Regions from separate parts of the Sinobacterium caligoides genome, predicted to be linked through region 1. Evidence: riboswitches for the same ligand, from Rfam matches in the RefSeq annotation. Region 1 holds a riboswitch; the other holds the start of a gene.

What was found. Region 1 has a riboswitch for thiamine pyrophosphate ahead of EDC56_RS05315 (TonB-dependent receptor). Riboswitches for the same ligand answer to the same signal wherever they lie in the genome.
Region 2: another riboswitch for thiamine pyrophosphate. It lies ahead of thiC (phosphomethylpyrimidine synthase ThiC); the one in region 1 lies ahead of EDC56_RS05315 (TonB-dependent receptor).

The regions. Positions count from the first base shown of each region.
Region 1 covers NZ_RKHR01000003.1:1,186,152-1,194,156, forward strand. The annotation lists gene EDC56_RS05300 (condensation domain-containing protein) at 1-1,060, opposite strand, end outside; gene EDC56_RS05305 (condensation domain-containing protein) at 1,073-2,377, opposite strand; gene EDC56_RS05315 (TonB-dependent receptor) at 2,716-4,857, opposite strand; TPP riboswitch at 4,902-4,990, opposite strand; gene EDC56_RS05320 (class II fumarate hydratase) at 5,150-6,517, opposite strand; gene EDC56_RS05325 (hypothetical protein) at 7,098-7,751, shown strand; gene egtD (L-histidine N(alpha)-methyltransferase) at 7,813-8,005, opposite strand, start outside.
Region 2 covers NZ_RKHR01000004.1:752,657-760,661, reverse strand. The annotation lists gene EDC56_RS10120 (HlyD family secretion protein) at 1-264, shown strand, start outside; gene EDC56_RS10115 (DUF2955 domain-containing protein) at 274-1,302, shown strand; TPP riboswitch at 1,373-1,496, shown strand; gene thiC (phosphomethylpyrimidine synthase ThiC) at 1,584-3,488, shown strand; gene thiO (glycine oxidase ThiO) at 3,579-4,694, shown strand; gene thiS (sulfur carrier protein ThiS) at 4,716-4,925, shown strand; gene EDC56_RS10095 (thiazole synthase) at 4,927-5,727, shown strand; gene thiE (thiamine phosphate synthase) at 5,756-7,270, shown strand; gene EDC56_RS10085 (outer membrane beta-barrel protein) at 7,375-8,005, opposite strand, start outside.

The DNA.
Region 1 (8,005 bases):
ACGATAACTCGCCCTGTTGATACAGTGTACTCAGCCGCCCTAGGTTAGAGATGATTAGGTGTTGGTCAAACACCGTACTAGCGTCATTGCCCAGCTGCGCCAAATCATCGGCTAGCTCGGCGTAGCTCAATGCCTCAGTACTGTTCGCCATGGTTTGATACTGGCGACGTAGCGCTTTTGATAGCTGCAGAAGATCATGGCTATCGCGCTTATCCGCATAGATATAGGCCGTTTCAAAGAAAGCCCCCAGTTCACGGTAATCGACACCGTTAGTCATCTCGGGCCGCATATTTTTTGGCACAATCGCCTTTAATACCGCTGGCGCACCGGCAAGCTGAAAGGTGGTACGAAACAGTAATGCACTGATGACTGCGTTTAGCGTCACACCCGCCGCCCGGGATAATGACACCAGCGCCGTCATCGCATCTTTTGTAAACACCGATTCTTTAATCAACGGTTGCCGCTGCGCTAATGGCGCCGCTGCTGCTACCGGCCACACCATGTCCTTGAAGTACTCACGCCGATCAACGCCGTCAGCTTGATGATCAAGCGGGCGGCAGCTGTCTTCTAAACAGGCCCGCTCCGGCAGCGACTCGACACCGCCCTGATCGTCGGCGGTGTTGTAGTAGTTTACGATATCGTTAATCAACACAAAGCAACCAGACCCATCACTCATGCTATGGTGGGTCGTCAGCACCAGGTAACTCTCATCCGAATCGGCAATGTCGACCAGGCGGGTTCGCCAAAGATACTGTGTTTGATCGAGGGGCCGCTGCACCTCATCAGCCATCTCCTGCTCGACCGAGCTGCACTGCTTACGCTGATAACGATGCTGCGAAGCATCAAACATCACATCGTAGATAAAGTGCCAGGTACGCTGCTGAAACTGAATACGGGCACGCAGTAACGGGTGCCGCTGATAGGCACAGTGTATGGCACGCAGTAATTTTTCTGCTGATACCACCCCCTTAATGGTCGCGACATTGCTGATCTGCATCAGGCCGTGATTGTCTTGGTGGGCGATGGCTTGCTTAGCCTCTCGCTGACCGAGTTGACGCATGTTCACTCCTTTTCAAGTTACGCTGTCCACAGCCGGTTTCACCCCGACAGGCTTAGCATTATTTTTAAAAGCAGCCACTAACTGCTTAACCTCATCACCAAACTGCTCTACAAATCGTATCGCCGTCTCTTCGCTAACAAGGGGCCGAGTAAAGTTAAAGTTACAAGTCAGCGAGTCATTAACTGTGGATGCCGCAAACATCAAAAAGAAGTTTGCTGGATATATTGATGCATTAAAGCGGTAGTCAATCAATGCCAAATCACCTTGCTGAAACGCTGCACTTAAGCGTCCGAGGTTTGAAATTATAATGTGCTGGCCGAAACAAGAGCCTGCCTCATTACCTAGCCGGGCAAGAAACGCCATAAGTTCATCATAGGAAATATCATCATTATACCCCACGCTACACTGATACTGAGCTTGCGAGTCTCTTGACATCAGCCACAAGTCATCCGTGTTATTTTTGTCCGCTAAAATAAATCCTGCATCAAAAAATGCACCGAGCTCCCTGCTATCTAATCCACCGACCATTTTTGATCGAACATTTATCGGCACTGAGCTCTTGATGAAGGTTGGTGCATTTTCGACATTGAAAGAAGCCCTAAAAATCAACGCGCTCAACAAGCCATTCAGCGTTACCTTTGAGGCTCGACACATTGATAGCAGCGCAGCAACATCTGCCCCAGAAAACACTAACTCCTTTATCAACGGCATTCGTTGCTGCAATAAAGCGGGTTCTGCTACTGGCCATATGGACGCCTCCCTGTTTTTTTCGACATCACTCATGTCACGCACATTCGCTGACTGCACATAGTAATCTTCTAGGCAGCCTCTTTCGGGAAACGACTCAATAACAACCTCTTTACCGGCAGCAATAGCGTTGTAATAACCTAATATATCGTTAATCAGCGAAAAGCAGGCTATACCATCTGTCATACTGTGATGCGTCGTTAAAATAAAGTAGCTTTGATCGGTTCCAGCAATATTAACCAAGCGTGTACGCCACAAGTACTTATCCTGCGCGATAATATTCTTCATCTCAGCAGCCATCTCTGTCTCTATAGAAGCACGCTTCTTACTTTCATAAGTATGCTGTACAGAATCAAAAGCAACGTCATAAAAAAATTGCCAACAACCCCCTTCAAATTCAATGCGCGCACGAAGAAACGGATGCTGTTGATAGGCACAGTGTACGGCACGCAGTAATTTTTCTGCTGACACCACCCCCTTAATGGTCGCGACATTGCTGATCTGCATGAGACCGTGATTATCTTGGTGGGCGATGGCTTGCTTAGCCTCGCGTTGACCGAGTTGACGCATTTTAAAATCCCTTTTAATTAACCACTTAGAACATTAGATACAATGAGCACAGATACCTCTTTCCCTATCCTTAGAGAATCTTCGGTATTAGCCTCTTACCGTGATATGTATCATTTCACATTAAACAGCCAAGCAATAAACCCACGACGTTGCCAATACGATAAACTAAACAATTCATCACCCCAAAGAGTATGAACACAGGATGTACACCGAGCGATATTCTCTCGCTTTTAACAATAGCGATGGGAAAACAGATTAAGCCGCACGATAACGGTACGGCCAAATTGATATTGAACAACAGGCGCTGCATTCACATGTCAGCGCCTATGCAGTGGCTATTAGAAGTTATAACGACCGTTAATACCAAAGGTACGGGGTTCACCCTGTTGATTGAACTGCTGAGGCATGTAGCCGTTGCGCGGGTCGTTACCGAAGTACAAACCGTGTACGGCGTATTCTTCATTGGTCAGGTTGCGCGCCCAGAGTGTCAGCTCCACAGGGCCCTGTTGATAACTAACGCTGGCGTTAAGCAGGTCGTAGGCATCCAAGGTGTTGTCGTGGTAATAGCCGTAGTACTGCTGATCCTTGCCCTCTAACTCAATACGGCCACTCAGGCGCTCAGTAAACTGTGCCTGGGCACCGACGCTGTATTGATAGCGCGGTGACTTCGCCTGCTCCCGATCGTTGACTTCAACAAAGGCCTCCTGATCGAGGTCGTAGACCGTCATGCCATCGACATTGGTGCGCAATAGACCAAGGCTGGCGAACAGTGACAGCTGTTCGGTCGCAACAAAGTCGAGTTCTAACTCGGCACCGTAGTTGCTCGCACGGCCGGCGTTATCGAGTAAGCCGACCCAGTGAAACTGATTGTTGTTATCGTACGCTGTCAACCAACTCTCCAGTTGAGCATTGTCACGCTGCATATAAAACACCGCGGCACGCAGCTGCAGGCGATCATCGATGAAGGTGCCCTTGAAGCCCAGCTCGGTATTCAGTAACGATTCGCTCTCAAAGCTCAGGCGGCTGTGGAGGAAGTCTTGATAACCGGGCTGCAACATCGGGTAGCTGGAGCTGGCCTCGGTATTCACGCCGCCCGGCTTCTCGCCGCGGGAGACGGTGGCGTAGACAAGATTATCGTTTGCAGTAAAGTACTGTAGGGTCAGCTCGCCGCTGTACAGGTTGTCGCGGTTATCACTGTTAAAGCGGCCGCCATAGACATTGAGATCGCTATAATCGTCGCTGAAGCGCTCGCCACGCAGACCGGCAATCAGGTGCAGACTATCGGTCAGCATGTAATCGATCTGGCCGTAGGCGGCGAGGCGCTGACTATCGTAATCGCTGTTGAACTCGTCATAGTAGTAACGCTCTAACGATTGCTCTCTGTGCTGGCCGTAGACACCAAAGACGGTCTGGTAATCACCCGCCACATCGAGTGCACCGGTGCTGAGCAGGCGCGCATCGAGATCGATCGTCTGGGTGTCACGCTGCAGGCTATCGGTATTCGAGAACCACTCACAGCTCGCAACGCCATCACAGATGTGCGGGTTCGACCAGTCTTCATCGTAGCTGTAATCGTTTTCCGATTGGCTCCAGCTGCTGATGATGTTGAGGTCGTAATCGTCACTGAGCGACCAGGTGCCGTTCATCGCCAAGGCATCGAAGTCGACGCGGTCGTGACCCGGCTGGTCCGACTGGGTATGGAAGTCGTTATCGAGGGAGTAAGCGTCATAGCCGTTATTACTGTGAAAACTCATCGCGGTGAAGTCGATCACCGCATCATCGCCGGCTAGCCAGCGCAGCTTGCCCCGCGCCGAGCTCTCATCGATGTTATTGGTATTGTCGCGGCCCAGGTAGTCGTTCTCCATATAGCCGTCGCTGCGCTGGTGCTGCACGGCGAGGCGGCCGAGCAGGTTATCGGTCAACGGCCCCGACACCGCAGCACCGAGCTCGGCACCACCGTAGTTGGCAACGCCGCCGGTGACAAAGCCTTCAAACTCTTCTGTTGGCGCGGCGGAGGTGATGTTGACCATGCCAGCCAGTGCGTTGGTACCAAAGCGTGTGCCCTGTGGGCCTCGCAACACCTCGACCTGTTCGGTATCCATTAGCATCGCCGCGTTGGCGTTGCCGTTAAGGCTGATACCGTCGACGGTGACGCCGACCGAGGGGAAGTGCTTCGGATCGACAAACTGCTCGAGCTCGCCAATGCCACGCATTTGCAAGAAACGCGCACGCGACGCCCCCGACGAGAAGTTAACATTCGGCGACAGATTTAACACATCCTGCAGGTGCTGCGCGCCACGCGATTCAATATCGGCCACATCAACAACGCTGACACTGGCTGGGCTGTCGAGCAGGCTCGCCTCGCGGAAGTTAGCGGTGACAATCACCTCCTCCAAGGCAAACTCTTCGGCGTGGAGGGGTTGATAGCTGCTGGCGGCCAATACGGCGAGATACAAGGCGTGTCGATTCAATCGTGTCATGGTGGTTCCGAATAGAGAGAGAACCAGATAGCACAGGCGCGCAGGAACGAGTGAACACCTCTTCCTACGCCAGCATTATCTGGATCAGGTACTAAGGGTGCTTCTCAGGCTCGCGCCGCCCCTAAGGATCGTCTTAATAGATAAGGCATATTGTAGCTAAAAACAGCGGCTTTTCCTTAATGCAGCTAAAATTTTATCACTAAGCAACTAACAGATAAGTCATGCGGCAGGCATTTCTGTCTCAGCTATGTCGCCTCCTCCGCTATTATCTGCTGCCGCTATGGCCATATTACTACTGGGTCAGCTTGGCCGGATCTAATAACCCCATTAACTGCTGTCGGCTCAGCTCTGTCTCTTCTTCCGCCACGTCGACGATGTCCCGCCCCTGCTGATAGGCTTTCTTAGCGATCTCCGCCGCCTTGCTATAGCCAATAACGGGGTTTAACGCGGTGACCAGAATAGGGTTTCGCGCCAGTGTCTTTTGCAGCTGCTGCTCATTCACAGTAAAGGTGGCAATCGCCTTGTCTGCGAGCAACTCACTGGCATTCGCCAACAGCCCGATACTCGATAGTAGATTATCGGCTATCATCGGTAACATCACATTGAGTTCGAAATTGCCCGCCTGACCGCCGACGGTGATGGCCGCATCATTGCCGATCACCTGTGCCGCCACCATCGCCGCCGCCTCCGGGATCACCGGGTTGACCTTGCCCGGCATAATCGACGAGCCTGGCTGCAATGCCTCCAGCTGAATCTCCGCAATCCCTGCTAAAGGCCCCGAGTTCATCCAACGCAAATCATTGGCGATCTTCATCATTGTCACCGCCGTCATCTTCAGCTGGCCCGATAGACTGACCGCCAGATCTTGGCTGCTAATGTGGCTAAAGAAGTTGTCGGCCGGTGAAAAGGCCAAACCGGTCATCAGACTAAGCTGATTGTTAAACTCGGCAGCAAACTGTTTATCCGCATTAATACCCGTACCGACGGCGGTGCCGCCCTGCGCCAGCGTCAACAGCTTCGGTACCACCAGCTGAATCATTTCGATATTCTGGCTGACCTGTGTCGCCCAGCTCAACAGGCTCTGGCTCAGGCGCACCGGCATCGCATCCATCAGATGCGTACGACCGGTTTTAATATGGTGATCGACGCTGGCTGCCTTGTGCTCAATCACCTCCTTCAGATGCTGTAGCGCAGGCAACAGTTTCGCCTGTAGCGCCACCACGGCACTGATGTGGATACAGGAGGGAATGATATCGTTGCTACTCTGGCCATAATTGACATGATCGTTGGCGTGCACACGCTGCAGGGCAATCTCCGAGGCCAGTGTCGCCAACACCTCGTTGGCATTCATATTGGTGCTAGTGCCGGAGCCGGTCTGAAAGATATCGACGGGGAAGTGGCGCATCAACTGTTCATCGGCAAGTAACTGTTCCGCCGCCTCGGCGATCGCCGCAGCAATATCCGCCGGCAGTAACTTAAGTGAGGCGTTGGCCTTGGCGGCCGCCGCCTTCGCCATCAACAGCGCACGTATGAAAGCCTCCGGCAGGGTTTTACCACTGATCGGAAAGTTATTCACCGCCCGCTGGGTCTGTGCGCCGTACAAGGCCTCGGCAGGAAGCTCGACCTCGCCCATGCTATCGCGATCTCTACGTGTTGCCATACTCGCCTCCATTGTTATCGATGCTAAACAGCTTATCACGATCCACTACGACCAAGCTTGATCAAGCGAGGCCAGAAAGCAACCTGATTGATCACCCCACTAGATTAAAGCATGGGCAAAAAATACGCAGACGCAAGCACTACGGATTATTTTCACTGAGACAGGCAACGACGACTGTCGTTAACGCCTAAAGTACTCGATTACTCCATTACTCAATTACTCCATTACTCAATTACTCAATTACTCCATTACTCCATTACTCCATTACTCCATTACTCCATTACTAAAAACGCCTCAGCATTGACCAACGCTGGTGGGCTTTATGAAAAAGCAGCATTCACAACATTAAAAAACAGAGCAAGCCACTACATAAAAAACAAAATAGAAGAAAAAATATGAATAAACACAACAAAGAAAAAACACAAATCAAACTTGCTACGAGACACGCAAAACAAAAATTAAAAACAAGATTAACTTGACGCACAAAGTCATCAGCAATAACATTCCCACAAGAAAAATAGCGCAGAGACAAAACTGTTTTTCTTTAAAGGGAAATTATAATAATCATATGGAGTATATTATGAAGAACAAAACCACGCTTTTACTTGGCGCCCTTGCCAGCTCATTCGCATTAACTTCACCACTCAGCTTGGCCTCTGATGAATTTTGTCAAAACAGCCCTGATGATATTTGCACCCTGGCCAAGAAGTACTGTAACCAAGAACGCGTAAAAGCTAACGGAAAAAAAACTAAAATAACCCTTACTGGCGAAGAAACTCTCAGCAATGGCTTACCCGCCAAATACACCGTCAAAGCCAACGGCTATATCGATCCCAAGAAAGTTGTCGTCGATAGTTACGGTGAAAAATACCGTTTTAACTGTAATGACGTTAACTCTGTAACTATCGCCGACACCATCAAACCAGAGCTGGTTGTTGTTAACGGTGGTGCCGGCTACACCTTCGCCCTACCCGGCAATCAGGCCTACAACGTGCTGCCCGGCAACCTCTACCTTCCCGCTCAAAACAGCGGCTATACCGTCACCTATCAGAAAAGCGATGAGCCGACTGACAACCTCAGCGGTCAAGGTATCTCCGCGCCGCGCCCTGGCGGCTATGCCTTCACCCTGCCCGCCAACCAGAAGATTGTCATCAACCCTGGCAACCTACAACTACCCGGTAACGCTGAAGGTTATTCAATCATCTATGCAAACTCATCCGATGACGGAAAATAATCAGTCATGAGACCTTCTCTCCGGCGAACGATGTTCGCCGGGGCACTGGCTCTGTAGCACACTATTGCTCGAGCTGTAAGTAGTGCACACTGAATAACTGATCACCATCCAACCAACTTTTTGTAATACGAAACCCCGCCCTAGCAACAAGCTCAGAAAAACTTTCTATGGTGTATTTATAGGAGTTTTCTGTATGAATACTCTCGCCCTGCGCAAAACTCAGCTGCTCATCCAACACACTGACATTATGGGCC
Region 2 (8,005 bases), on a different contig from region 1:
TTGTCTTTGCTGAGCCGCGATTTTGGTGTCGCTTCTGCACAGCAGCAGGCCAATGGCCGCTTGTCAGCGGTTGAGACGAGTAACCGCTGGGTGAGAGATGCACAGCGTGTGCGGGTGAACCTTGAGAGCGAGGAGGCCCTTCCAGCGAACTTGTTCGTTGGTTCTAGGGCGACCGTCGTCGTCTACACGGAAAGCCATTCACTATTTACTTGGCTGGCCGAGGGGATGATTCGCCTGATTAGCATCGCCCACTACCTGTATTAGGCGTTGACGATGAAAGCGTACCGAATTTGGTTTTCCTGTGTGCTGAGTCTGACGCTGAGCCTGTTTTTTGGTTGGACGAACACGATGTTTGTGTGTTTGCTGCCGATGCTCATGTTATCGAGGCTGGTGCGCTGGAATAGCGTGATGTTTGCGCAAATGGTGTTGGCGGTATTCTGGGTTGGGATAGAAACTAACGTAATTCTTGGTTTCTTACAGCCTTATCCGCTATTGATGTCCATCGCGGTCGCTATTATGTTGCTGTCGAAGTGTTATGCTATGCAGCATAAGGCCAGCTCACTCTTTGGCACCATTGGCCTGCTATTTGGCTCGGTCATTATTAATATCGGCAGCTACCCCGGCGTTGACTTAGAGAACTTCACCGTCGGTTTTTGGCAGGCGAGCTGGGTGGCGGTAGTGGTTTGTGCCTTGGCGTTTTATATTTTTCCCGAGCCGATTGCAGAAAATGAACCTGTAGAGCTAGAGGTGCGAGAGGCGACCTCGGAGCAACTGTGGCAGCAAACAGTATTGGGCTGGCTGGTGGCAATGGTTATTTTTTTCATTTTTCAAATAGCGCATCTCAATGACTCACTGTCTGCTCAAGCAAGTATGCTGATCATATTGTCGCCGATGACCCTGGTTGGGTCGCTGCAGGCAGCAAAGATACGAGTGATGGGAACTCTCTACGGCTGTTTGGCAGCATTATTGATTCAGCTGGGGCTTAGTGCTTGGTACGATAATATCGTGCTGTTTGTGCTGGCTTACGCCATTGCGGCAGCCTTATTTAGTCATTGGCTTGCAGGGGATGCAGTACGCGTCGGCATCGGTTTTTCGGCGATGTCTGCGCTGATCGTGCCGCTGACCAGTAGTCTTGTACCAGGGCAACAAGACGCTGTTTACGCGATTTTCTATCGTCTGTCATCGATCCTCTGCGCGGTGGCGATTACCTCGCTGCTGATCTGGTTGGTGCACCGAGGCCTGCAGCGAGCGCGATGGCGTCGTGGGAGTCAGGATGAACTTGATATCGTTAACGTACCCTAAAGCAATGATAGTAATCTTCGTTGTATGAATTGCGCGCTTGCGAAAAGTAAGTAGAGCTTTTAGAATTGCCAGCAACTTGTCGGGGTGCTAACAAGTCACAGGCTTTAAATGGTCTGTTGTCTTCTTTTAGCTGAGAGCTTACCCGTTGAACCTGTTAGGTTAATACCTGCGGAGGGAACAAGGTCGGTGACTTTCTCTACTACTTCACCGCAATCCTACTACCTTATGTTTGACGTGTGATGCTGCCCTGGCGTTTAATCGCGGCAATATAAGGCAGCATTATGACCGTCAGTAAGCTCAGCAATACCGCTCGTGTGGATGAAGCTTCAATCCAGCCCTTTCCTAATTCAGAGAAAACCTATATCGAAGGCTCTCGCCCAGATATTCGTGTGCCGATGCGTGAGATTTCGCTGACGGCGACGACGGTTTCTAACCCAGATGGTAGCACTCGTCTTGAGCCTAACGAGGCGGTACGAGTCTATGATACCTCTGGCGTTTACTCTGATCCTGAAGTCAGTGTCGACATTCGCCAAGGGCTCGAGGCAATGCGCAGTAGCTGGGTGCTTGAGCGTGATGACACGGAAGAGCTGCCGGGCGATAGCTCTGACTACGCCAAGCTGCGTGCCGCAGATGATAGCCTTGATGGGCTGCGCTTCGACCTGAAGCGGACGCCTCGCCGTGCTAAGCCGGGCAAGAATGTCAGTCAAATGCACTATGCGCGACAGGGCGTTATCACGCCTGAGATGGAATATATTGCGATTCGCGAGAACATGACGCTGCAGCATTTGAAAGAGCAGGGGCTGGTCAATGAACAGCACCCTGGCGAAGCCTTTGGTGCCGAAATTCCCGATGAGATTACCCCGGAGTTTGTGCGCAGTGAGGTCGCCAGGGGGCGAGCGATTATTCCTTGTAATATCAATCACCCAGAGTCAGAGCCGATGATTATCGGCCGTAACTTTTTGGTGAAGGTGAATGGCAATATTGGTAACTCTGCCCTAGGTTCTTCGATCGAGGAAGAGGTGGCTAAGCTGAGCTGGGGTATCCGCTGGGGTGCCGACACCATGATGGATTTATCCACAGGTAAGAATATCCATGAGACACGCGAGTGGATCATTCGCAACTCACCAGTACCGGTAGGTACAGTGCCGATCTATCAGGCGCTTGAGAAGGTTGATGGTGTTGCTGAAAACCTCACCTGGGAGGTCTTTCGCGATACGTTAATTGAGCAGGCTGAGCAGGGTGTTGACTACTTTACTATTCATGCCGGTGTGTTGTTGCGTTATGTACCAATGACGGCGACAAGGGTGACAGGTATTGTTTCTCGTGGCGGCTCGATCATGGCTAAGTGGTGTCTCGCTCATCATGAAGAAAACTTTCTCTATACACATTTCGAAGAGATCTGTGAAATCTGTAAACAGTATGACGTCGCCTTCTCCCTTGGCGACGGTTTGCGCCCAGGCTCTATCGCCGACGCCAACGATGCCGCACAGTTTGGTGAGCTGGAGACGCTAGGGGAGCTCACTAAAATAGCTTGGCAGCATGATGTGCAGGTGATGATCGAAGGGCCGGGCCATGTGCCGATGCACATGATCAAGGCCAACATGGAGAAGCAGCTTGAGCACTGCGATGAGGCGCCGTTCTACACCTTGGGTCCATTGACGACTGATATTGCACCTGGCTACGACCACATCACTTCCGGTATTGGCGCGGCGATGATCGGTTGGTATGGCTGTGCCATGCTCTGTTATGTGACACCGAAGGAGCACCTTGGTCTACCCAACAAAGACGATGTTAAGACGGGCATTATCACTTATAAGCTAGCCGCCCATGCCGCGGATCTAGCCAAGGGGCATCCTGGTGCGCAGGTACGAGATAACGCACTCTCAAAGGCGCGCTTTGAGTTCCGCTGGGAGGATCAGTTTAACCTCGGTCTAGATCCGGATACTGCACGCAGCTACCACGATGAAACGCTGCCGAAAGAGTCGGCGAAGGTGGCGCACTTTTGCTCTATGTGTGGCCCGAAGTTTTGCTCGATGAAAATTTCGCAGGAAGTGCGAGACTACGCTTCGGCCCAGGGTGTTGAGGTGCGTGGAGAGACGATTAAGGTGTTAGACCTAGACGCAGAAATGCAGAAGAAATCGGAAGAGTTCAAGCAAGCCGGTAGCGAGATCTACCAGAAGGTTTAACAGCTTGCTTTAGCTGGGCTGTGTCGTCTTAACGACGCAGCTCTTTCCTCGTGTTACATCCTCGTCGTTAGGGCGAGGAGGAGCTCTTCGATGAAGATAGGAATTGCAGGCGCAGGAATTGTAGGTCGCCTCAGTGCCTTGCTGTTACAGCAGCGTGGTCATCAAGTGACCTTGTTTGATCGAGATGGTATCGATAACGGTAGTGCCTGCAGCTATACCGCTGCGGGGATGCTGACACCGGTGAGTGAGTCGGATGTTTATGAGCCCTTAGTGTATGCCCTAGGTCAGCGCTCGTTGCGGCGCTGGCCGGAGCTTGTCCAGCAGATCAACGGTGAGGTGTTTTATCACACGGGTGGCAGCCTGGTGGTGGCACATCGTCAGGACCAGGCTGATTATCATCGCTTCCTGCAGGCGGTCGAGAGCAATGCGCAGCCAACGGCTGAGCAGATGACGATGCTTGACCAGGCCCAGTTAGCAGAGCTTGAGCCGGAGTTGGCGGCACGTTTTCACCGTGCGGCCTATATGCCCGGTGAGGCGTGGTTGTGTCCTTGCTGTGTGATGCCGACGCTCGGTGATCAATTGGTTGCCGCTAAGGTACCTTTTCATACTTATAGCGAGATCGCAGCAGTAACGGGCAATGAGGTGGGCGGTGAGATTGTTGTTGCCGGGCGTAGCGGTGAACGTCGCCACGCGTTTGACTGTGTCATCGATAGCCGTGGTCTAGGTGCTCGAGAGGCCTTGCCTGCGTTAAGAGGTGTACGTGGTGAGATCATTTGGGTGCGAGCCCCTGGGGTGAAAATTGATCGCCTCGTGCGTTTGATGCACCCGCGTTATCGTATCTATATTGTGCCGCGACGGGATGACCTTTATCTGATTGGCGCTACGCAGATCGAGAGTGAGGATCGCAGTGAAATCAGTGTGCGCTCAAGCCTTGAACTACTCTCGGCGGCATATAGTGTCCACCCGGGATTCGCCGAGGCGCGGGTGATCAAGACTGACGTTAATCTACGCCCAGCCCTGCCGGATAATCAGCCGAAGATTTTTAGTGCAGGGAAGGTGCTGCGGGTCAACGGCCTCTTTCGTCACGGTTACATGATGGCGCCGGCGATTTGCGATGAGCTGGTGGCGCGTATCGAGCAAGGTGAGGGCTACCAATCTGACTTTGCTGAATTATTCACGCAAGATAAGCCCTATGCCGGCGCATAGTCGTGCATCGATAGAGGGAGAATGATGGTGGAAATATTTGTAAACGGTGAGCGCAAGCTTATCGATAGCGGCATCGATATTGGTCAGGCATTGTTGGCTTGGGGCTATGATACGGCGCATAAGATCGCAGTGGCGGTGAATGGTGAGTTTGTTCCCCGTAGCTTGTATGGGCAGAGAGTACTCATCGCAGATGACCGGGTTGATGTCGTTAGCCCAATTTCAGGAGGGTGAGATGCAGACACTTTCGGATACGTTCAAACTATTAGGGCGTGAGTTACAGAGCCGCTTATTTATTGGTAGCGCGCTTTATCCCTCACCAAAAATTATGTGTGAGGCTATTAAGGCTTCGCAGTCGCAGGTGGTGACGGTCTCACTGCGTCGTCAGGCGGCGCAGTCGGGTAGTGATGGCGAGGCATTCTGGCAGCAGATTAAAGCGTTAGATGTCGCCGTGCTGCCGAATACGGCAGGCTGTTCGACGGTAAAAGAGGCCGTTAATACCGCCTTAATGGCACGAGAGGTGTTCGATACCAACTGGATTAAGCTGGAGGTGATCGGTGACGACTATAACCTACAGCCCGATCCGTTCGCGCTGTTGGAGGCGACGAAAGAGCTCGTCTCGCAAGGCTTCGATGTATTTCCCTATTGCACCGATGACCTGGTTCTCTGCACTAAGCTGGCGGAAGCCGGCTGCACGATTTTGATGCCTTGGGGGGCGCCCATCGGCACAGGACAGGGGTTATTAAACCCGTACGCCTTGCGTACCATTCGTCAGCGCTTACCGGAGCTGACACTTGTCGTTGATGCCGGTATCGGCTTGCCTTCACACGCCAGTGCGGCGATGGAGATGGGCTACGATGCGGTGTTGCTCAATAGTGCGGTGGCGCTAGCGCAGGACCCGGTGGTGATGGCGCAGGCCTTCGCGGCGGCAGTAGCCGCTGGGCGTGCGGCCTATCGTGCCGGTGCGATGCCGGCGCGGGATACCGCGGCACCGAGTTCGCCGGTAGTGGGTGTGCCGTTTTGGCACAATGATTGATGACTTATTACTTTTTGAGACGCGTGCTATGACCGAGCTAAAAAAGCCTATTGTGTGGACGATTGCAGGCTCAGACAGCGGTGGTGGTGCCGGCATTCAGGCCGATCTGGCTACCTTTAACGATTTTGCCGTACATGGCTGCTCCGTCGTTACTGCGTTGACGGCGCAAAACTCTGTTGCAGTGACAGCCATTGCTGTTACGGATACTGATCATGTGCGGGCTGAAATGAGCACCCTGAGCGATGATTTACCTGCACAGGCGATCAAGCTAGGGATGCTGGCCAATAGTGAGATCATCGGCGCGGTAGTCGAGCAACTTAGCTGGCTCAATGTCCCGGTAGTCTGTGACCCGGTGTTGATGGCGAGTAGTGGTCGGCCACTGTTAGATGAGGCGGCAAGGGGGGGGCTGTTGCATCAGCTGTTTCCCTGTTGCACTTTGATTACACCGAATATTCCTGAGGCAGAGATGCTGACCGGCTTGGTGGCGAGCAAGCCTGGCGATATTGAACAAATGGCGGCACAGCTGCTCAGTAGTGGTACCAAGGCGGTGCTCATTAAAGGCGGACACAGTAGCTTTAGTGGCCAATACAGCGATAGTGCTGATCGTTATTGTTGTGATTATTTTAGCGATGGCCAGCAGAGTTTTTGGCTGCAGGGCGATCTCATCGACAATGATAACAATCACGGCAGTGGCTGCACTTTGGCATCGGCGATTACGGCGCTGTTGGGGCAGGGTTATCCGCTCGAGGATGCGGTCTGTGTCGGTAAGTTTTATATCACTGAGGGTATTGTCGCGGGGCAGCGTCTAGGGCAAGGGCATGGCCCGATTGGGCACCAGGGTTTCCCGTCGAAGCTTGGCCAGTTGCCCAGGCTCTTTAAGTCATATCCGGATACTCTAGCGTCGTCTTTGCCTAAAGAGGTGGCGAAACTGGGGCTCTACCCGGTGGTGGATAGTGTGGCATGGATAGCGCGCTTGCTGCCGCTGGGGGTGAAGACTATTCAGCTGCGGGTGAAGGACTTACAGGGTGAGGCCTTGAGCGCTGAGGTGGCTGCCGCTGTTGAATTGGCGAAGCAGCACGATGCTCGCCTTTATATCAACGACTACTGGCAGCTGGCGATTGAACACGGCGCTTACGGGGTGCACCTAGGTCAGGAGGATCTTGATGATGCCAGTGTCGAGGCGATTGCGCAGGCGGGGCTTCGCTTGGGGGTCAGCACACATTGTTGGTCAGAGTTGTGCCGGGCGCATGCGATAGCGCCGAGTTATATTGCCATTGGCCCTATCTATGACACAACGACGAAACAGATGCGCTTCGGTCCGCAGGGACTTGAGCAGCTGACGCAGTGGCTTGAAGTTTTGCAGCCAGGTTATCCGGTGGTGGCGATTGGCGGTATCGATTATACGCGGGCGAAGCTCGTGCAGCAGACGGGTGTTGGCAGTATTGCCTTAGTCAGTGCAATTACCCAGGCAGAAGATTGGCAGGGCGCAACGGAGGCACTTCTCGCTTTAGTGGGCGCAGGTAGTGGGGCTCCATCACAGTAAAAGACGGGTAACCATAGAGCACAAAAAAGCCAGCATGATGCTGGCTTTTTATTACAACCTAGATGAGCAGCTTCCTGCTCGTTCATAGGTCTAGAGGTATACTCTTAGAAGCGTAAGCGGATACCCAAGCTGGTGTTCAACACGTCGCTGTCAAACTCAGTGTTCTGCTCTTGGTGGTCGCTATTGTCTTCACCGCTGTAGGCGAACTGCATCGCCTCGAGGTAGATCTCAGCGTTAGGTACGACGGCATAAGATACGCCGGCACCGTAGTAAGGAGTAAAACCGTTGTCCTCGAGAGTGGTGCTGCCAGACTCATCAGGATTCTCGTGATCTTCCCAAGCAACCTTGAGGTTGTTGCGTGACTGTGCTGCACCGAGCTTACCGTAGAGCTTCCACGACTCTCCTAGAGGTAGAGTACCGACGGCGGCGACACCGAAAGCACTGCTGTCAGAGCTGCTCTTGTAGTTTCTGCCGTTGGCTGTTTGCTTGCCATCGACGCTACCGAAGTCGTAGTAGCTGGCCTCTAGGCCGAAGAAAGTGTTGAACTGATAGCCGGCGGTGATGTTGTAACCGGTTGCGGCCTCTTCGAGGTCATCAGAATGGATACCGTTCTCTTTTATTGAGGCGGTGTGGTCAGCGTAGCTGACGGCGCCGCTAGCATAGAAACCCGAGTCGGCAAGCACTGCGGCGCTGCTGGCGAGAGTTACAGGTAGGATGAGGGCGGTTAGTACTTTT